2 regions of the Luteibacter pinisoli genome follow, and region 1 is predicted to be linked to the other one. Evidence: predicted binding sites of a transcription regulator. Region 1 holds the regulator's gene; the other holds the start of a gene.
The links. The regulator FliA, encoded in region 1, starts transcription of late flagellar genes. The targets are predictions, from matches to a motif close to TAAAGTTTNNCNNNCNNNGGCCGATAA.
Positions count from the first base shown of each region.

Region 2: the regulator FliA is predicted to act here: its motif matches at 1,020-1,046, upstream of FIV34_RS05970 (cyclic di-GMP phosphodiesterase).

Region 1 covers NZ_CP041046.1:3,428,408-3,439,418, forward strand. The annotation lists gene FIV34_RS15560 (translocation/assembly module TamB domain-containing protein) at 1-193, shown strand, start outside; gene FIV34_RS15565 (hypothetical protein) at 309-545, shown strand; gene FIV34_RS15570 (DUF2802 domain-containing protein) at 565-987, opposite strand; gene FIV34_RS15575 (HipA domain-containing protein) at 1,067-2,404, opposite strand; gene FIV34_RS15580 (chemotaxis protein CheW) at 2,532-2,981, opposite strand; gene FIV34_RS15585 (hypothetical protein) at 2,978-3,559, opposite strand; gene FIV34_RS15590 (ParA family protein) at 3,556-4,344, opposite strand; gene motD (flagellar motor protein MotD) at 4,344-5,273, opposite strand; gene FIV34_RS15600 (flagellar motor protein) at 5,270-6,010, opposite strand; gene FIV34_RS15605 (chemotaxis protein CheA) at 6,012-8,072, opposite strand; gene FIV34_RS15610 (protein phosphatase CheZ) at 8,080-8,721, opposite strand; gene cheY (chemotaxis response regulator CheY) at 8,732-9,133, opposite strand; gene FIV34_RS15620 (RNA polymerase sigma factor FliA) at 9,164-9,895, opposite strand; gene FIV34_RS15625 (MinD/ParA family protein) at 9,892-10,767, opposite strand; gene flhF (flagellar biosynthesis GTPase FlhF) at 10,837-11,011, opposite strand, start outside.
Region 2 covers NZ_CP041046.1:1,295,839-1,306,849, reverse strand. The annotation lists gene FIV34_RS05970 (cyclic di-GMP phosphodiesterase) at 1-974, opposite strand, end outside; gene msrA (peptide-methionine (S)-S-oxide reductase MsrA) at 1,113-1,787, shown strand; gene hutU (urocanate hydratase) at 1,794-3,467, opposite strand; gene FIV34_RS05955 (hypothetical protein) at 3,564-3,956, opposite strand; partial or broken gene FIV34_RS05950 (alkaline phosphatase family protein) at 4,011-5,263, shown strand; gene FIV34_RS05945 (hypothetical protein) at 5,302-5,694, shown strand; gene FIV34_RS05940 (biliverdin-producing heme oxygenase) at 5,695-6,270, shown strand; gene FIV34_RS05935 (GAF domain-containing protein) at 6,263-7,840, shown strand; gene FIV34_RS05930 (arginyltransferase) at 7,857-8,558, shown strand; gene FIV34_RS05925 (ABC transporter substrate-binding protein) at 8,601-9,395, shown strand; gene FIV34_RS05920 (sensor histidine kinase) at 9,563-11,011, shown strand, end outside.

The sequences.
Region 1 (11,011 bases):
CCTGGGTGGGACCTCCGCGTTCACCGTCGGCAAGTACCTCTCGCCGCGCCTCTACCTCAGCTACGGCGTCGGCCTGTTCGACCCCGGCCAGGTGATCACGCTGCGTTACCTCTTCAGCCACCGCTGGAATTTCGAAGCGCAGAACGCGACGGACTTTAGCCGTGCGAGTCTCAACTACCGCCTCGAACGCTGACGGTCGATTAGGCATCGGTTTTTCGGCATCGGCTCACGAGAGCGTCAGCCTTCACCTACAGACGTCATGCGTCGCGGACGACACCCTATCTCCTCGCACACCGAGGAGATAGCGCATGGCGGCCAAGGACGCGCAACCACACCGTGATGAGAGCGCCTGTCGGCGCAGGCACTGGTCTACGAGATGGCTTACGCCTGTCGTCTGGCTGCTCGGATACACGGCGCTGGGCGCTGCCGCGTATCTCAGCGAGGACTACATTTTTTCGGCGCTAGTGATTGCCCTGGGGGTTGCCATCGCCCTCATCCACGGGATGTTTGCGCTAGCTGTCGCTGTGCTCGATGCCGACGCCTGATGACGTCAACGCGCGCGGGCTAGCGTGCGGCGTGGAGCCGGTGCAGGAGCTCGGCTTCCGTGAGCGAGATGCCGCAGGTATCGGCGATATCCTGCGGCGTGGCCCCCTGGCGCGCGAGACGCTGGGCGAGTGCCAGGGCGCGATCGGTGGTGGCGCCGGGTTCGGAGGCGACAGACACCGTGGGCGTGCGGCGCACCTGGTCTTCGATGTCGCCAAGGCGGTTTTCCAGGCGGCGCAGCATGCTGGCCAGCTGGTCCGGCTCGATGGCCGGCGTCACCGGGGCCAGGTCAGGCTCCGGCGATTCGTCGATGACCACCGGTTGCGCTGCCACCGCGGCGGGCGCCGCCGGCGTGCCCGCCAGACGGCGGAAAAGCAGCAGCAGGCCGATGAGGTTCAGGACGGCTAAGGCGATCAGTACGTAGCCGATGATGGCAGCGTTCATGCGGGCGAGGCTCCGGGGTAGCGGAAGTACGGTAGCGCATCGGGGTGTGGCGCACTAGGGATGGCCCACAGGGACAGGCTTATGGGGTATGCGCTGCCAGTTGGGTTGCCCGGTGCGCCGCCCACTCCGCCCACGCCGCACTGACCAGTTCGTGGCGTGCCGTCTCGTCCCAGATGTCGCGAGCGATCGCATGTGCGCCTGGATCATCCACACGCGGCAGTGGCTCGGACACCAGCACGGGAACGTTGCCGTTGGGAGCCGGTACCCAGCGCATGGGCGTCATGTCGTAGGCAGGCGCGACCGTAAGCAACGGTTCGCGATCGTCCGAAAGAAGGAACGAAAGGTTACCCATGTGCATGTCGGTATTGGCGAGCAGATGGCCAATCGAGGCGAGCTGGCGCGCCCTGGCCAGCTGCTGTTCGTCGACGGCACCACGGCGCTCAAGATGCTCGACCGCGCCGACCCAGCCGTTTTGCGGCCCCATGTAGCCAAACGTCTGCGCGAGCGAACGCAAGGACGCCATGCCTCTATGGCCATGGTCGCCGATACGATCAAAGCGGTCGGTCTCCAGCCAGATGCGGTCGTCATGCTTCCAGACCTGTGTCGGCGCCGCGTGGACGCCATGGGCCATCATTACCTGCGCTGCAATCCCTTCGGTAATCATGATGTCACCCCACCGCTGCGCAGCGGGGTCGTTCGTGAGTGGCGGAGAAAACTTCACCAACACAGCCCGCGGCGGATAGCCGACGCCATCGTTGACCACGGCCGTGAACTTCGGCTGCTCGCCATCGGCGGAAGCCCCCACCATGACGCCATCGAGCACCTGTGCGGCACGTTCTGCGTAGATCGCCCTGCGGCCGTCGGCGATCAACGGCTCGCCGTCGCCGTCGACCAGACGCGCGAGGCCAAGGTTGCCTCGCCAGTCCCACGGTTGCTGGAGGGCTGCGGTGATCACCTGGTCCTCCGTCCAGGCATTGACGTCGAAGGTCCAGCCGTGGGCGTGGGCGTGTTCGCGCACCCAGGCGCGCCCGAGGAATCCGGCTGGTCGGAAGGCTTCCAGGAACCAGGGAAGGCCCTGGAACACGCCGGGGGTACCCTCGCGTTCGCCAAGGCGCATCCAGGCCGGCGCGGCGGCGGATGGCTGGACCCACCATTGCCCCGCGACGAGGGCCACGAGCCGGGCGACCTCGTGGTCTACTCCCTTTTCATCCCGGAGCAAAATGGGGACGGGAGCGATCTCGGGGCGCGAGAGCGCGTAGGCTCGGCGGCTGGTTTGCCCGAGGGCGACTACCCGGGGCTCGGCTTTGATGGCGCGCTGGAAGCTGCGCTCCGTGCCAACGTCCTCCGCGACCTGGCGATACAGGTCGGCCGCGGGCAGCGCGCCCCGGCGGTTCAGCGCATCAGTAATGGCGGACATGATGGCCCTGTCTGTCGCAAGAGGTCGAGTGAAAACTCTTTGTTGGACAGCAGCCTACAGCTGATTTGTCGGAAGATGGTTTTTCGCGACGGTTTTATTCAGCTTCTGTTTATCTAAATCTAGCCCATCAGGCCCGGCAGAGACGCGGCACATCGACCAGGGCGATGAACCCATCATCGCGGGCAATGACGCCACTGACGGGATCGTCGCGGCGCTCGGCGCGGCCGGGCGGCGGCGGGCTGACTTCCGCGGGGTCGAACTGGAGCATGTCACCGATGACGTCGATGCGCAGGCCGACGGTGGTGCCGGAATCGTCGAACACGATGACGCGCTGCGCGTCGAGTTCCTCCACCGCCACCTGGCCATCGAGGCCGAAGCGACGGCGGCCGTCCAGCACCGGCACGATCTGCCCGCGCAGGTTGACGATACCCAGGACGTCGGTCGGCGCACCCGGCACCGGCGTGATGTCGCCGGGGCGGATCACTTCGCGCACGGCGGCCAGGGACACCGCGTAGCGCTGCCCTTTGAGGGAGAAGCCGAGCCAGAGGTCGCGGCCTTCGCGTTTGCTATCACTCACGGGCCAAGTTCCTGTTCCAGCCATGCAATCAATGCCGCGGTGCCGATGACACCACAGCGCGGTTCTTTGGACATGCCCGCCAGCCACGGGCGCGTGGTCGCGCCATCACGCCACTGCACGTGGGCCGCGTCGATCTCGACGGGTTCGTCGGTGACTTCGCACGCGAGCGCCCAGCGGCGGTCGCCGAGCAGCACCAGCGTCGGCGCGGGCGCGCCCGCCATGTCGGGCGAAAGGATCGCCGCGAGATCGGCGACACGGGCCTCGCCACTCGGATGGCGCCAGCGGCCCAGGCAAATCGGGCTCGCGTTACGTGGCGGCGTCAACGGCGGCATCGGCAGCATGTGCGTGACATCCGCCATCGACACGGCGACGCGGACGCCGGCGGCGACGCACAGCAGGTAACGCGGCGGCACCGTCGGCGTTTCAGGCGCAGGCTGCGCTGCCGTGTTCCGCCAGGATTCGATGGCGACGACGGTCACCTGCGCGGGTGAGGCGTCCGCGGTGACAGGCGCGGGCGTCAGCAGTTCGGCCAGGTAGCCGGCGACGATCTGCTCGGCGTCGCTCATGTTGCCGATCATGCGGCGGCGTCCGTCACGGACGACGAGGACATCGCCAGCAGTTCCGCCAGCAGCTGGCGATAGGCCTGGCCGCCGCGACGGGACGCCGGCCACGAGGCGAGCGGCACGCCCGCCGCGCTGGCTTCCCGAATCTGTGTATCGGTGGGGATGACCGCCTCGCTGACGATCCCCTCGTATTTTTCGCGCAACTGGGCCAGGCACGCGCGCGATGCATGCGTGCGCGCGTCGTACAGCGTCGGCACGATGGTCCGCGGCATGGGCTTGCCCCGCGACCGTTCGATCATGGAGAGGCTGCGCAGCATGCGCTCCAGGCCTGCCAGGGCCAGTGCCTCGGTCTGCGTGGGCACGAGCAGGCGATCGCTCGCCGCCAGTGCGTTCACCATCAGGACGCCAAGGGTCGGCGGGCAATCCAGCAGTACGTGGTCGAAATCCGGCGCCAGTTCGGCGAGGGCCTGGCTGAGCACGAGGCCCATGCCCGGCTTCGTACCGAGGTGACGATCGAGCGTGATCATCGCGGCGGACGCTGGCAGCACGCTGAGGCGATCCCACTGCGTGGCATGCACGAGGGTGCCTACCGGCAACGGCAGGCTGGAGACGCCGAACAGGTCGTAGACGCTCCCATGCGCCCCGCCCTCGACACCGATGTAGCCCGAAAGCGAGGCATGCGGATCCATGTCGACCAGGAGCGTGCGCTTGCCATCGGCGGCCAGCATGCTGCCCAGCGACATCGCCGTGGTGGTCTTGCCCACGCCGCCCTTCTGGTTGGATATCGCCCAGACCTGCATCAGCGTGCCCCCGTCGTCGGTGCGCTGGCGGCTGCCGCGGCGGAGACCCGGTCGGCATCGCTGATCACGTGGGTGTTCTCCACCTTGTCGCCCATCACGACGATGAGCACGCGGCGGTTACGGTTGCGCCCTTCGTCGGTCGCGTTGGATACCGTGGGACGAAATTCGCCGAAGCCCATGATGCCGACGTGGTGCGGGTCCACGCCCTGCTCGGTGAGCAGGCGGGCCACGGTGGCCGCACGCGCTGCCGACAGCTCCCAGTTGGACGGGAACGTGGACGTCGCGATCGGCGTGTTGTCGGTGTAGCCCTCGACACGCATGGTGTTGGGGAACGGCGCGAGGATGCCGGCTAGCTTGCGCAGCACGTCCTGCGCGGCCGGCTGCAGCTTCGCCACGCCCACCGGGAACAGGATGTCGGTGCGCACTTCGATTTCAAGCCAGTCCGGCGTCTGCCGCACGCTCACGAGGCTCTTGTCGATCAGCGGCTTCATCGCGCGCTGCACTTCGTCGGAAATCTGGCTGAGGCTGGGCTGCTCGACCTTGCCCACGGAGGCATTGTCGGCCGGCGCCGTCTGGCGCTTCTCGCCGGGCTGGCGCTCGGCGGCCGCGCCTTCGTGGCCCGGCAGCGGCAGGTTGCGCGGCGGAATCGGCACGTCGATCTTCGCGATCGGGCTGGCCGCCGGCGCACGCGACTGGTTCGGCAGCGGCACCTGCACCGCAGGCGTGCTGTCGCGGGTGGGCTCGATCACCTTGCCGGTGCCGTTGAAGGCTTCATTGATGGATTGCGCCATCACCCGGAACTTGGTTTCGTTCACGGCGGACACGGCGTACATCACCACGAAGAGCGCCAGCAACAACGTGATCAGGTCACCATAGGGGATGGCCCAACGCTCGTGGTTGATGTGTTCCTCGTGATGGCGGCGCTTCACTGCAGGAACCCCTGCAGCTTGCTCTCGATGTGCCGCGGGTTATCGCCCTGGGCAATCGAGACGAGGCCTTCGACGAGGATTTCGCGCATCTGCGAGCGCGCGCGGGCCAGGCCTTTCAGGCGCGCCGCCATCGGCAGCGCCAGCAGGTTGGCCAGGCCGATACCGTAGATCGTGGCGACGAAAGCGGCGGCGATGCCATGGCCCAGCTTGCTGGGATCGGCGAGGTTCTGCATCACGGCCATCAGGCCCATGACGGCGCCGATGATGCCCATGGTCGGCGAATACGCGCCGGCGTTCTCGAACACCTTGGCCGCTTCGATGTCGATGTGTTCGCGGGTGAACACTTCCACCTCGAGCACGGAACGCATGGCGTCCGGCTCCGTGCCATCCACCAAAAGCTGAAGCCCCTTGCGGATGAAGGGGTCCTGTTCGCGCTCGATGGCGGGCTCCAGGCCCAGCAGGCCCGTGCGTCGTGAGATCTCGCTCCACCCGACGATGCGGGTGACGAGATTCTCGGATTCGATATCGGGTGGCCGGTACACCCACGGCAGCATGGCCCAGGCGCGCTTGAGCACGGGGCCCGGGGTCTGCACCAGCAGCGCGGCGAAGGTGCCGAGGAAGACGATGACGAAGGCGGCAGGATTCCACAGGGCGTCGAGGCTCGAGCCCTTGAGGATGGTCCCCACGATGATGACCAGGAAGGCCAGGATCGTGCCGACAACGCTCACGATATCCATATCAGACAGCCATCCTCAGGCTGGGCAGCACCTGGCCGCTGTCATCGGCCAGGCCCGCGAGGTCAAGTACGAGTGAGATACGTCCATCGCCGGTGATCGTAGCACCGGCCACGCCGGGCACGCCCTTCAGGAAGGGACCGAGCGGCTTGGCCATCACATCTTCACGGCCCAGCACTTCGTCGACGAGGCAACCCAGCGTCTGGTGGCCGATCTGCACCACGACGACGTGTCCACCCCTGCCCTGCGCGCCCGCCCAGTTGCCGAGGTCGGCCAGCGGCAGCGCGCGGTTGCGGTGCGCGGCCACCACGCGGCCGTCCAGTTCCTGGACCTGGCCTTCGGCGAGCTCGAACACTTCGGCGACGTTGGACATCGGCAGGCTCAGCAGGCGGTTGCCCACGCGCACCATCAGCACGCGCAGGATCGCGAGCGTCAGCGGCACCGAGAGGCGCACCGTGCTGCCATGGCCCACCCGCGAATCAATCGACAGGGTACCGCCAAGTTCAACGATTTTTGTCTTCACCACGTCCATGCCGACGCCGCGGCCGGAAATATCCGAGACCTGGCTGGCGGTGGAGAACCCGGGGCGGAAGACGATTTCGTAGCATTCGCGCTCGTCGAGGCGAGCGGCCTGCTCTTCATCCATCAGGCCCTTCTCGACCGCCTTGCGGCGCAGGACTTCCGGGTCCATCCCCTTGCCGTCATCGGTGACGGTGATGACGATGCGGTCGCCGTACTGGCCGGCCGCGAGGCGCACGGTGCCGGAACGCGACTTGCCCGCGTCTTCGCGGACGTCAGGCATTTCGATGCCGTGGTCCACGGCGTTGCGCAGCAGATGCACCAGGGGATCGGCCAGGGCCTCCACCACGGTGCGGTCGATATCGGTGTCTTCGCCTTCGGTGACGAGCTCAATCTCTTTGCCGAGCTGGCGGGCCAGGTCGCGCACGATGCGCGGGAACCGCGAGAACAGCTTGCCCACCGGCTGCATGCGCATGCGCAGCACGGCGTTCTGCAGGTCTTCCGCCACGCGCTCCAGCTCACCGATGGCGCGTTCCATCGGGTCGTTGGTGCCGCGGGGTGCGAGATTGGTCAGGCGATTACGCACCAGCACGAGCTCACCCGCGGCGTCGACAAGGCTGTCGAGGCGATGGGTATCAACGCGCACGGTGGTATCGGCGGCAGCGGCCGGCTGGCGCTTTTCGCTCGGCGCGCTAGCCGCTTTGGGCTTTTCAGCCACCGGCGCGGCAATCGGTGCCACGGCCGGCGCGACTGGCTCGGCAACAGCAACGGCGACGGGAGCGGCCTGCGTCGGCAGTTCGGCGTCACCCGGCGCAGCCGTACCGTAGAGCTGGTCCAGCAGGGCTTCGAACTCGTCATCGCTGATGGCGTTGCTGTCGGCCGCCGCGGGCGCATCGGCAACCGATGCGCTGGGCACATCGGCGTCGATGGACGCGCCGGGAGCGGCCGTGCCGTAAAGCGAATCCAGCAGCGATTCGAATTCGTCGTCGGAAATGGTGCCGGTGGATGCCGGCGCGGGCGCCCGGTCGGCGCGCGCGGCGTCGAGCAGGGCCTCGAATTCGTCTTCGATCGGATCGTAAGGCTTCGCCGGCGCCGCGGCGGGCGCCGGCTGGCGTGGGGCGCTGATTGGCACCGCCAGGGCCACCGGCGCGGCAGAAGCGGCACGACCCGGGATCACCAGGCGATCAAGCAGTGAACGCGGCGCGGGCTCGGCGGGTACACCGGCGTCGGCCGCGCGCATCATGTCGTTGAGCAGGTCGAGCGACTCCAGCAACGCGTCCATCAGGCCGGCGTTGAGGACGATGGCGCCGTTACGCGCCTCGTTGAGCAGGTCTTCCGCGCGGTGGCACAGTTCCACCATGGCGTTCAGGCCAAGGAAGCCCGCACCGCCCTTTACGGTATGGAACGCACGGAATACCGCGTTCAGGAGCTCGCTGTCTTCCGGCGAGGCCTCGAGGTCCACGAGCTGTTCGCCCAGGGTCTCGAGCAGTTCGCGCGCCTCGATCAGGAAGACGTTGAGCAGCTCGTTGTCCAGCTCCACGCTCATGCCGGGCTCAGAACCCGAATTCGCTGAGGAGGCGATCCACTTCGTCCTGGCTGACCTTGTCCGCGGCCGGCGTGTTGCCACCCGCGAGCGAACCGGTGAGGCGCACCAGCTCGATCAGCGAGGACTCGACCTTGGCCATGAAGGCTTCGACCTGGGCGACGCGCTGGCCGGACAGATCCTGCCAGGACTGCGCTTCGACCATTTCGCCGAAGCCGATGTCGCAGCTCTGCGCGAAATCGCCCACGCGCACGGCCAGGGCCGTCGCGTTGACGTTGAAGACGGGGTCGGCCTGGTCGAGCACGAGCAGCTCGTCGGCCTCTTTCGCCAGGGCCTGCGCCTGCGGGCGCAACTTGTCGCTGAAATCCAGCGTGCGGTGGGCCGCCTGCGAACTCATTTCGAGCACGTCACGCAGGTGCTTGCGCGCGTCACTCATCGTGCCCGGGATGCCTTCGCTGGAGATATCGGCGGCAAGGCGGCGGGCGGATTCGTGGAGGTCGCGCGCCAGGTGGCCCAGCGCCATGAACAGGTGCTGCTCGCGGCTGCGGATAAGGCTGTCGAGCGCCTTTTCAAAAGCCACGCTATCGTCGGCGTCGAGCAGCTCGCGCAGTTCGGGGGCCACGTCCTGGCCAGCGGAAATCATCGTGTTCATGGTCAGTCCCTTAGCCCGCGGCCGCAGCGAGTCGTTCGAAGATCTTGTCGAGCTTTTCCTTCAGCGTGACGGCCGTGAACGGCTTCACGACGTAACCATTCACGCCGCTCTGCGCGGCTGCGATGATCTGGTCGCGGTTGTTCTCGGCCGTGACCATCAGCACCGGCAGCTTCTTCAGCGCGGCGTCGGCACGAATGGCACGCAACAGGTCGATGCCGGTCATGTTCGGCATGTTCCAGTCGGTGACCACCAGGTCGATGGGCTGCGAGCGCAGCAGCGCCAGCGCCGCGTTGCCGTCTTCCGCTTCCTGGATGAGCGTGTTGGTGAAACCCAGCTCCACCAGCAGGTTACGGACGATGCGCCGCATGGTGGAGAAATCGTCCACCACGAGGATTTTCATGTTCTTGTCCAAAACGTTCTCCGCCTTACTGCCGCGTCGTTCTTAGTGTTTGTCTTTCCAACCTGACATGCGTGCACGGAGTCGGATCAGGGCCTGGCCATGGATCTGGCACACGCGCGATTCGCTCACTCCCAACACCGCACCGATTTCCTTCAGGTTGAGTTCTTCATCGTAGTACAGCGACATCACCAGCTTTTCGCGCTCGGGAAGCCCGTCGATCGAGTCGGCGAGCGCATGGCGCAGGCCGTCTTTTTCGAACAGGCCGTCCGGGCCCGCGGCGTCCGGGTCGGCCACGTCGATCGCGAAACCTTCGTCGCCTTCCGGCGCCGTCAGGCTCAGCAACCGCGCACTCGCCGCGTCGGCCAGGATCTGGTTGTACTCCATGGCATCGATGCCAAGACGCTTCATCACTTCCACGTCGTTGGCGTCGCCGCCGGTTTCGTTCTCGATCTGCCTGGTGACTTCCGCCACTTCGCGCAACTTTCGGTGCACGGAGCGCGGGGTCCAGTCCGTCTTGCGCAGTTCGTCCAGCATGGCGCCACGAATGCGGATGCCCGCATAGGTTTCGAAGCTGGCCGCGCGAGTCGGCGAATAGTTCCTTGCCGCCTCAAGCAGGCCGATCATCCCGGCTTGCATGAGGTCGTTCGCATCGACGCTGGGCGGCAGGCGGCCCATCAGGTGATAGGCAATCCGGCGCACCAGCGGCGCGTGCGTTTTTACCAGTTGATCGGCCGGAACCTTAGTGATTTCAAGGTATTCGCTCGCGACGCTCACAACGGCAGCCCTCCCCCCACGTGCTCGCGGCCGGCAAAAAAGCCGATCCGACCCTGACCACGGGGTTCGGGTTCACCCCATGTATCGACCGACCTGGCCATATTCTTGAATCCCACCGCCGAACGGCTGCTGGGCCAGGCTTCGACCACCGCCGACTGGCGGCGGATGGCCTGGCGCAGGTACTCGTCGTGCGGAACCATGCCCATGAAATCCAGGGACACATCGAGGAACCGATTGGTCACCCGGGAGAGCTTTTCGAACAGCTGGCGGCCTTCCTGCGCGTGGCGAACCATGTTGGCCACGATGCGGAAGCGGTTCACCGCGAATTCGCGCGACAGCACCTTGATGAGTGCGTAGGCGTCGGTGAGCGAGGCCGGCTCGTCGCAGACCACCACCACGACCTCGTCGGAGGCGGCGGCAAACATCGACACGCTATCGGAGATGCCCGCGGCGGTGTCGACAATCAGGTACTCCGGCGCCAGCGGGTATTCGTCGAAGGCGCGGATGACGGCGGCATGCTCGATGTTCGGCAGCTGGGCCATGCGGCGGGTACCGGAGGTGGCCGGGATCACCTTCAGGCCATGCGGCGCTTCCAGCACCAGGTCTTCGATGGCGCAGGCGCCTTCGAGCATGTGACCGAGATGGCGCGTGGGCTGCAGACCGAGCAGCACGTCGATATTGGCCATGCCGAGGTCGGCGTCCAGCAGGAGGACGTCACGCCCGCCCATGGCCAGGGCCATGCCGAGGTTCACGGCCACCGTGGTCTTGCCCACGCCGCCCTTGCCGCCCGCGATCGCGATGCTCCGCGTGGGGCGGCGGTCGGCTAGCCAGTTAAGCGTGGCGGCCTGGGAATTGTCGACGTGTGTGGTCATGAAGGAGTTCACTGCCGTGAAAGAGGTTGCGGATGCGGTTGCCGGGGTCACGTTCGTCAGAATCTGCGATCAGGCCAGGGCCGGTGAAGACGCGAAGCCGAAGCGGTCGGCAAGTATGGCGTCATCCGGTTCGTCGTTGCGCTGCTTGAGCATCTGGGCGGCGAGGCAGACCAGCTTGCGTGCGTCAGCAGTGGCGATGTCTTCGGGAACGCGCTGGCCATCCGTGGTGTAGTCGAGCGGCATG
Region 2 (11,011 bases), 2.1 Mb from region 1:
TCGCCCTGGAACTCACGGTCGCGGCCCTGGTACAGCTGGCGCAGGGCGAGGTGTTGGGAGACCGCCGGCCGGTACGGGCGCGGCGTGCACATCGCGTGGTAGGTGTCGATGATGGCGGCCATGCGTCCCGCCAGCGGAATGGCGGTGCCGGCCAGCCCGGAGGGGTAGCCCGTGCCGTCGTAGCGCTCGTGATGGGTGAGCACCATGTCGCGCACTTCCTGGTCCGTCACCCCGGCGGTATCGAGGATGGCGCCGCCCTCCTCCACATGGTGCCGGGCGAGATCCCATTCGGCGTCATTCAATGGGCCCTGGCGCTCAAGCATCTCCTTGGGCAGCTGGGCCTTGCCCACGTCCATCAGCAGGCCGCCGGCCGCCAGGCTGACGATGGCCTCACCGTTGAAGCCCATGTGCCGGCCGAACGAGGCCGCCAGGGTGCTGCAGCCAACGGCATGCCGGAAGCTGTAACTGTCGTGGCGGCGCAGGCTTTCAATCCAGAAAAACGCATCGCCGCTGCGCAGGACGCTGGCGACCATCGGCCGCACGGCCGCTTCGAGCGCCTGCGGATCAATCGTCTTGCCCGCTTCGATGTCGGCCACCATCTGCTCGGCGAAGTGCGACACGGTGTCGAAGGCTTCGCGCGCACGGGGCATTTCGTCGTCGAACGAGGCGGTATCGGTGTAGGCGTGCTGGGTGACCAGGCGGGTGTTCACGGCGGGACGCGCGGGTGCCGGGCGCGCGCTGCCGCCCGTGACCACGGACGCCGGCGCCAGCCGCGACGCCGCCACCTGGCGCTGCGTGTCCACGAACACGTGCTTGCAGAATTTGGCGAGGTTGTCGATGTCCTCGCGCGACGTGACCGGCACTCCCTGCAACGGGAACGGCGTATCGGACCACTCGCAATCCAGGCGACTGACGAACATGCCGATCTGCAGATCGATCACGGCCACACGTCGCTCTACCAGGTCGTACGCCACCTTCCCGTGCCTCCTCTCGCTGGGAACCCCACCGTCGTTCGGAATGTATCGGCCGCGGGGCGGCGTACTGTAGGGCGGGCGCTGTAATAAAACCATGCCGCCCCCGGTCTACTGGCACGTACCCTTCGGAGAACCGCCATGCGCCGCCCGATCCTGTTCCCGCTTGTGTTCACCGCCCTTGCCGCCTGCTCGTCCGCCTCCGCCCGCGACGAAGGCCTGAAGCTGCCAGCCCCCGCCGTGGACGCCACCCGGGCGCCCGGCGAAGCCACCGCCGTGTTCGCGGGCGGATGCTTCTGGGGCGTGGAGGGTGTCTTCCAGCATGTGAAGGGCGTGAAAAGCGTGCGCGCCGGCTATACCGGCGGCGACGCGGCCCATGCCAACTACGATGACGTCAGCGATGGCGACACCGGCCACGCCGAGTCCGTGCGGGTCACGTACGACCCAGGCCAGGTGAGCTACGGCCAGCTGCTGCAGGTGTTCTTCTCGGTGGCCATGGACCCGACGACCCTGAACCGCCAGGGCCCGGACATGGGCACCCAGTACCGCTCGGCGGTGTTCTACGCCACGCCGGAGCAGGAGAAGGTCGCGAAGGCCTACGTGGCCCAGCTGAGCGCGGCCCACGCCTTCAGCAGCCCGATCGTGACCCAGGTGGTGCCGCTGAAGGGCTTCTGGCAGGCCGAGGGCGAGCACCAGGACTACATGCACCTGAACCCGGACGCCATGTACATCGTCTTCAACGACCGCCCGAAGGTGCTGGCCCTCGAGCGGATCTATCCCGACATGTACACGGCGACCTGGGCCAACGGCCGCTAAGGCCGCTTAGCGGAGCATGGGCAGGTCAAGGCCCTGCTCCTTCGCGCAGGCAATGGCGTCGTCGTAGCCGGCGTCGGCATGGCGCATGACGCCGGTGCCCGGGTCGTTCCACAGCACGCGGCCCAGGCGCTTGTCGGCTTCATCGGTGCCGTCGGCCACGATCACCACGCCGCTGTGCTGGCTGTAACCCATGCCGACGCCACCGCCGTGGTGCAGGCTGACCCACGTGGCGCCACCGGCCACGTTGAGCATGGCGTTGAGCAGCGGCCAGTCGCTGACGGCGTCGCTACCGTCGCGCATGGCTTCGGTTTCGCGATTGGGGCTAGCCACGGAGCCGGAGTCCAGGTGGTCGCGGCCGATGACGATGGGCGCCTTCAGCTCCCCGTTGCGGACCATCTCGTTGAACGCCAGCGCCAGGCGATGGCGCTGGCCGAGGCCCACCCAGCAGATGCGCGCCGGCAGGCCCTGGAAGCTGATCCGCTCGCGGGCCATGTCCAGCCAGCGGTGCAGGTGCGGGTCGTCGGGGATCAGCTCCTTCACCTTGGCGTCCGTCTTGTAGATGTCTTCGGGGTCGCCGGAGAGCGCCACCCAACGGAACGGGCCCACGCCACGGCAGAACAGCGGGCGGACGAAGGCGGGTACGAATCCGGGGAAGGCAAATGCCTCGGCCAGGCCTTCGTCCTTGGCCATCTGGCGGATGTTGTTGCCATAGTCGAAGGTCGGCACGCCCTGGGCGTGGAAGGCCAGCATGGCCTCCACGTGGCGGCGCATGGAGGCCTTGGCCGCCTTCGAGGTACCGGCCGGATCGCTCTTGCGACGCTCGAACCACTCGTCCACCGTCCAGCCGGACGGCAGGTAGCCGTTCACCGGGTCGTGGGCGCTGGTCTGGTCGGTCACCGCATCCGGGCGAACGCCGCGGCGGACCAGCTCGGGCAGGACATCGGCCGCGTTGCCGAGCAGGGCCACGGAGACGGCACGACCTTCCTTGCCGTAGCGCTCCAGGCGGGCCAGCGCGTCGTCCAGGTCAGTCGCCTGTTCGTCGACGTAGCGGGTTTTCAGGCGGAAATCGATGCGGCTCTGCTGGCACTCGATGGTCAGCGAGCTGGCCCCGGCGAGGCTGGCGGCCAGCGGCTGGGCGCCGCCCATGCCACCCAGGCCCGCGGTGAGAATCCAGCGGCCGGCCAGGCTGCCGCCGTAATGCTGACGGCCCATTTCCACGAAGGTTTCGTACGTACCCTGCACGATGCCCTGCGAGCCGATGTAAATCCACGAGCCGGCCGTCATCTGGCCGTACATCATCAGGCCCTTGCGATCGAGCTCGTTGAAGTGCTCCCAGTTGGCCCAAGCCGGGACCAGGTTGGAGTTGGCCAGCAGCACGCGCGGCGCGTCCGGGTGCGAGGGGAACACGCCCACGGGCTTGCCGGACTGGATGAGCAGGGTCTGGTCGTCGCGCAACTCGCGCAGGCTGCGCAGGATGGCGTCGAAGCACTCCCAGTTACGCGCGGCGCGGCCGATGCCGCCATAGACCACGAGCTCGGCCGGGTTTTCAGCCACTTCCGGGTCGAGGTTGTTCTGCAGCATGCGGAAGGGGGCTTCCGTCAGCCAGCTCTTGCAGGTGAGTTCGGCACCGCGCGGGGCGCGAACAAGGCGAGTGGTGTCGATGCGCGTGGCGGCCGTCATCGGAAGCTCCGTAGGGGTGTGGAAGCGAATCCCCGATTATGAGCCGCCCGGCCCTTGCGGGCCATGTGCGTCGCAACACGTTGGTACACCTTGCCCTTATCGGGTGGTGGCCGGCGCCGGCTGGACCGTCTGCTTGTCCTGGTACTGCCGGGCGGCGGCGTCCTGGCGCGCGCGGTACTGCTGTTGCTGCGACTGGTTGGCGTTATTCAGCTGTGTGCGCATGGCCGGGTCCGTCGCACTGTTCGCCTGGTTATTCAGGTTGTTCTGGCGCAGCTGCTCCTGCACCGCGTTCTGGTTCTGCCGATTGATCAGCTGCTGCTGGCTGGACTGCTGCTGCCAGCGCTGGCTGGGGCTCTGCACCGGCGTGTACACCTTGGGGCGCGGCGCGGGCTTCGGCGCGGCGGCCGGCTGCGGCGCGGCCTGCGCGAACGCAAGGACGGGTACGACGGCAAGAAGGGAGAGCATGAACTTGCGTGATGCGTTGGTCATGTGACTCGTCCATCATGGGCGGATTGCTTAGTACCAGAGCCTACGCGTCCGCCCATGAATGCCACGTTTCCCCGCCTGCCACGCCTTTTCACGGCGTTTTTCCTCCTCGTCCTTGCCGGGTGTGCCACCCACCCCGCACAGACCACCACCAAAGCGCCCGACCCGGTACTGCTGGTGTCGATTGACGCGTTCCGCGCCGACTACGTCGAGCGCCACCTGACCCCGACCCTGCAGGCGATGTCGGATGAGGGCGCGCATGCGCCGTACATGTGGCCGTCGTTCCCCTCGCTCACCTTCCCCAACCACTACACGCTGGTGACCGGCCGCGTGCCGGACCGCAACGGCATCGTGAACAACACGATGCGCGACCCGGCACTGGGCCGCTTCAGCCTGGCAACCACGCGGCGACCAGCGATGGCCGCTGGTGGGCCGAGGCCGAACCGATCTGGGTGACGGCGCAGAAGCATGGCCTGCATACGGCCACGATGTTCTGGCCGGGTACCGAGGCCGAGATCCACGGCGTGCGCCCGGATCGCTGGATCCCGTTCGACGATTCGCTGAGCTCGAAGGCACGCGTGGACAAGCTGCTGTCGTGGATCGACGAGCCGGGCCTGAAGCCGTCGTTCGAAACGCTGTACTTCGACGCGGTGGACCACGCCGGCCACGAATTCGGGCCGGATTCCCCGGAAGTGGACGCCGCCCTGCGTGAAGTGGACGACGCCCTGGCCTACCTGGTGGCACAGCTGCGCCAGCGCGGCCTGTACGAGCACATGAACATCGTGGTGGTGTCCGACCACGGCATGGCCGACGTGCCAAAGGGCAACATCGTGTTCTCCGACGAGGCCACCGACCTGGACGCCCTGGATACCGTCTCGTACGGCGTGATGGCCTCGTTCGCGCCGCGCGAGGGCCACGACGCGACCCAGGCCATCGCCCGCCTGCTCGCGCCCCACGAGCACATGCACTGCTACCGCAAGGAGCAGCTCCCGGCCCGCCTGGATTACGGCAGGAACGCGCGCGTGCCGCCTTACCTGTGCATGGCCGACGTGGGCTGGTCGATCATCAGCCACGCCGACCTGGCCAGGCGCAAGGACCCGATGTCGCGCGGCGAGCACGGCTACGACAACCAGGACCCGACCATGCGTGCCCTGTTCGTAGCCCACGGCCCGGCCTTCGCCCGCGGCGCGACGGTAGCGCCTTTCCAGAACGTGGACATCTACCCGCTGCTGGCCCACCTGCTGGGCCTGGCGCCGCTGCCCAACGACGGGCACCTGGATGATGTGAAGGCGGCGCTGATCTCGCCCTGAGCGTCACCGGCAAGGGGGGATTGACGTAGAATCGGGCCATGCGCCAGATCTATACATCCCCCCGCCAGGACAACATCGACCGGGTCGTCGCGATGCTCGCCGAGCACGCGATCGAAACGACGGTGACCAACCGGTCGACGTTCAACCGCCCGACCTACCAGCGTTTCAGCTACTCGGAGCGCAACAGCGACCGCAGTGCGTGGCCGCAGGTGTGGGTGAAGCACGCGGACGATTTCACCAAGGCCCGCACGCTGCTGAAGGACATCGGCGTCGAGCCGGTGGTGCGCTTTCAGGAAGAATTGCGCATCCACCGCACGCCAGACCGCCGCCCGCCCGCCCAGCGAACCGCCGCGCGTTACCGGCTGATGATCCTGGCGATCGTCGCCGGGGTGATGCTGATGGTGGTGCTGAAGGCCACCCAGGTGCTCTGAATGGATGGCGACGCCGCGATCGCACCGGCCCACCGCCTCCTTCGCGAACACACCCGCGACGCCCACGATGCGGCCGAAGCCACGGCCGGCATGCGTGCGCTGCTGTCAGGGGCGATGAACGAGGCGGGCTACCACGGCTTGCTGGCGGCGCAGCTGCGGCTGTTCGTTGCATGGGAACATGAGCGCGCAGGCGAGATCACCGCCGCCGCGGATGCCTGGGCGTACCAGTCGCGCATCCCCCTGCTCGAAACCGACCTGTCGCTCCACGGGAACCTCCCGGCGCGCGTTATTTCCCATGTCGACGTACCTCCCGAATTCTGGGGAGAGCTCTACGTCATCGAAGGCTCGACCCTCGGCGGGCAGGTGATCGTGCGCCAGCTGCGCACTCAATTCCCTGCCCTGCCCCACGCCTATTACGCCATGGGCGAAAGCGCCCCGGGCCAGTGGCGGCGTTTCCAGCAGGTGCTGGACCGCATGCTTCCCGATCGCACCGCGCAATCCCTTGCCATCGTCGGCGCGCAACGCATGTTCGCGCGCTTCCAACGCACGCTCCAGGATCCCGGCCACCATGTCTGACCTGCCCGACCTTACTGCCTGCGACCGCGAACCCATCCATATCCCCGGCTCCGTGCAGCCGCACGGGGTGTTGATCGTTGCCGACGCGGCGACGAAGACCATCCTGCAGGTCAGCGAGAACGCGGTGGACCTGCTCGGCGTCGACACCGACGCGCTGCTTGGCACATCGCTGCATGATGTGGTGACGCTACCGGCCAACCTGTTCACCGACGACGAACGTCCGGCGCATAGCGCCTGGGCGGCGGTTTCGCTGCCGCAGGGTCACAAGGCCGGCGAGTGGCACGCCTCCGTGCATGCCTACGACACCCGCTGGATGGTGGAGATTGAGCCGCGCGAAGCGTATTTCGAAGACGACCCCATCCGCGTCGCCTACGACCTCTCGCACAAGCTCGACCTCGACCCCAGCGTGGAGCGCGCCTCGCAGCGGCTCGCGCGCACGGTGCGCAACCTGCTCGGCTACGACCGTGTCATGGTGTATCGCTTCGACCACGACTGGCATGGCGAAGTGGTGGGCGAGGCGCGCGCCGACGAGCTCGAGGCTTACCTCGGCCTGCACTACCCCGCGACGGATATCCCGGTGCAGGCGCGTGCGCTGTACCTGCGCAACCGCGTGCGCCAGATCAGCGACTGCAAATATGTACCGGCACGCATCGTGCCCGCGATGGATCCGCTCACCGGCGACGCGACGGACCTCTCCGACGTCTCGCTGCGCAGCGTATCGCCGGTGCATCTGGAGTACCTGGGTTACATGGGCGTCACCGGCACCCTGGTCGTCTCCATCATCACCAACGGACGCCTGTGGGGCCTGATCTCCTGCCACCATTACAGCCCGTTCTTCGCCGACAACCAGATGCGCCAGGTGGCCGATGCGATGGCGCGCAGTTTCGCTTCGCGCGTGTCGGCGATCGAGGAACTGGCCAAGATCGAGGTGGAGTCCACGCTGCTCACGGTGCGCGAGAAGCTGATCACCGCCTTTAACGAAAGCGAACGCATCGACGCGGACCTGCTCGCCTCGCTGGCGCCCGAATTGCTCGAAGTCGTCGATGCCGACGGCGTCGCCGTGTTCGCGGGCGATCGCGTGATGCGCCACGGCAACCTGCCGGATGCGGAACAGTTGCTGCGCATCCGCGACGTGGTCGCCGCGCATGAAGCCATCCCGTCCGCCGAGGGCATCGCGGGCGTCGTGCAGACGGACCAGATCAGCGAGGACTTCCCGGATCTCGCCGACCCGGCGTACAGCACCCTGGCGGCGGGCGTGATCTTCATGCCGCTGCAGGCCGGGGCGCATAACGCGGTGATCTGGACGCGTGCCGAGCAGGTGCGCCACGTGCGCTGGGCGGGCAACCCGGCGCTGGCCAAGCTGGAGAACATTCCCGGCGCGCGCCTTTCGCCGCGGCAGAGCTTTGCCTCGTGGCAGGAAACCGTGCGTGGCCGCTCACGGCCGTGGTCGCGCCAGCACCTGGAATCCGCCCGCGGGCTTCGCGTGCTGATCGAAATGATGGAGCGCAAGCACTACCAGCAGGAACTGGAAAACCTGCGGGGTGCCGGGGAGCAGTCGTCGCGTCCGTGAGCTATAACATGGTTCCATGACCGACCGCGTCCGCCTGTTCCAGACCCTGCCGCATGCCTGCGGCTATTTCGCCGAGCGGACGGCGCAAAACCTCGTGGTCGATCCGGGCGCGCCCAACCTCGACAAGCTCTATGGGCCCGCGCTGGCGAAGGGCTTCCGCCGCGCCGGCGGCCACCTGTACCTGCCGCAGTGCGCGGCGTGCCAGGCCTGCGTGCCCTGCCGCATCGTCGCGGACCGCTTCGCGCCGGACCGGACGCAGCGCCGCTGCCTGGCCCGCAACGCGGACCTCACCGTCAGCGAAGCCATGCCGGGCTTCACCCATGAGCGGCACGCGCTGTACAAGCGCTACCTGCACGCCCGGCACAGCGGCGGCGGCATGGACGCCGCGGACGCCGACGACTTCCAGCGCTTCCTCGCGGCGCCCTGGAGCCCCACCCTGTTCCTGGAATTCCGCAAGGACGACCGGCTGCTCGGCGTCGCGGTCACCGATGTGGCGCTGGCCGGCGTCTCGGCCGTCTATACGTTTTACGACCCGGACGAAAAGGCACGCAGCCTGGGCACCTGGGCGATCATGCAGCAGGTGGAGCTGGCCCGTCGCCGGGGCATTCCGTACGTGTACCTGGGCTTCTGGATCGCCGGCCACGCGAAGATGGACTACAAGCGACGCTTCCACCCGCTGGAAGTGCGCCGGCACGGCCGTTGGATCGAAATGCCCTGAGCGGCGACAATCGACGGCTTCCCCGCCCTCGCTGGAAAACCCATGGGTCCGCGCCGCATCGTCTGCCTCACTGAAGAGCCCACGGAAACCCTGTACCTGCTCGGCGAAGAGGCGCGCATCGTCGGCATCAGCGGGTTCACCGTGCGCCCGCCTGCCGCGCGCCGGGACAAGCCCAAGGTCAGCGCCTTCACCAGCGCCAAGGTGGATCGCATCCTGGCGCTGGAGCCCGACATCGCCATCGGCTTCTCCGATATCCAGGCCGACATCGCCCAGGCGCTGATCAAGGCCGGCGTGGAGGTGTGGATCTCCAATCACCGCAGCGTGGAAGGCATCCTCGACTACATCCGCCGGCTCGGCGCACTGGTAGGCGTGGCCGCCAAAGCCGATGCCCTGGCCGACAGCCTCGCCCGCGGGCTGGACGAGGTACGCGACGCCTCGTCACGGCTTTCGCGCCGGCCCACGGTGTATTTCGAGGAATGGGACGAGCCGCTGATCTCGGGCATCCGCTGGGTTTCCGAGCTGATCGGCATCGCCGGCGGCAACGAGGCGCTGCCCCATCGGGCGACTCAGTCGCTGGCGAAGCACCGGATCATCGCCGACCCGGCCGAGGTGATCGCCACGGCGCCGGACATCATCATCGGTTCGTGGTGCGGCAAGCGGTTCCGCCCCGAGCACGTAGCGGCGCGCACCGGCTGGGAGGCCGTGCCGGCCATTCGCGACGGTGAACTGCACGAGGTGAAATCGCCCCTGATCCTCCAGCCTGGCCCGGCTGCGCTGACCGATGGCGTAAGCGAACTGCGCAGAATCATTCACGGATGGGCTTCCCGCCACGCGTAATCGGCAACTTGCGCGTTCACTTTTGTGAAAGTGTGATAGGAATCACACTTGTCGGCCGTGGCGAGCAGGCAGCGCACCGTATAGTCATCGCGGGATGCCGAGGGGGCAGTCCCCGGCGCGATGACAGGCCGTCGTGGCATGCGCGCTTCGGCGTCGCGGGAGGAGCGGTGGCGGACATTCCGGCGGTCTCGACACGGAGCCTCACCGTGTGGTGCGGCGGCGTGTTCGCGGGCGTCTCCCTGGCCCAGGTGCTCTCCGCGGCCTTGTGGAACCATCAGAACGGCACGCACATCGTGTGGTTTCCCGGCGCCGTGCTGCTGGGTGCCATGGTCGCCAATGCCTGGCAACGCTGGGCCGCCCTGTTCTTCAGTGCCTTCGTGGGCCTGGTCGCGACCGGCGTCGCCTTCGGGCTGCCCCTGGTCGATACCGCCCTGGTGATCATCGCGGCCCTGCTGCTCGTTCCCGTCGCGGCCGCCCTGTTGCGGCAGATGCCCGACGCCCTGACCCGCCTGGACGACTTCACCCGGCTGGGCGGACTGGTCCTGGTGGCCGTCGTCATCCTGCCTGCGGTCAGCGCCATGCTGGTCGAGCACGCCAGCCTCTACACCGCGTTCCGCGGGACGGTACTCAGCGACTGGGCGAACATCGCCATGGCCCATTCCCTGGGCTATGTGCTCTACCTGCCGGTGTGGCTCAGCCTGCGCAACCCGGAAGCCGCCGTGCGCCATGCGGGCCCGCTTTCGCCGCTGTACGTCGGCTTCATGGGAACCTGCCTCATCGTGCTGGGCCTGGTCTGGTATGCGCTGGGCGGCCGCCCTGCCCTGATGCCGGTGATGTGCCTCGCACCCGCACCCGTCGTGATCTTCGCCATCGTGCGCGCGCAGATGACCGGCAGCTCGATCACCATCTTCATCATCGCCCTGATGGCGGCCCACCTGAGCGTGCATGGGTATGGCCCGTTCCTCGCCGACACCCCGCCGAACAGCACGCTGGCGGTGCAGTTGTGGAGCCTGCTGGCGGCACTGTGCGCGATGATCCTTTCCGTGGTCGTGGAGCAGCGCTATTCGAGCCGCCGTGCCCTGGGTCGCGCGCACGAAGACCTGCGCGAACTGGCCGGGCGGCTCATCGCCACCCAGGAACAGGAACGCGCCCGCCTGGCGCGCGACCTGCACGACGATATCAACCAGCGCCTCGCGGCGTCGTCGATCGGTCTTTCCGCCTTGCGCCGGCGGGTGGATCCCACCCTGCATGCTGACGTGAACCACCTGCGTGAACTGCTCGTGTCGATCTCCGAGGACGTCCGCCAGCTATCCCGCCAGTTGCACCCGAGCGTGCTGGAGCATGCCGGCCTGCGCGATGCGCTCGAGGCCCTGTGCCACGCACCGCGGCGTGCCTGCGCGCTGGAAATCGTGCTCATCGCCGACCGCGGCGTGGATCGCCTGGCCAACGACATCGCCCTGTGTTTTTACCGCGTGACGCAGGAGGCCATCGCCAACGCGCTGCGCCACGCGGCGGCCACGCGACTTACCGTCAAGGCCTCGGTCGATGCCGACGGCGCCTCGCTGTGGATCTTCGACAACGGCCGTGGATTCGATCCGGTCGAGGGCGCACACGCG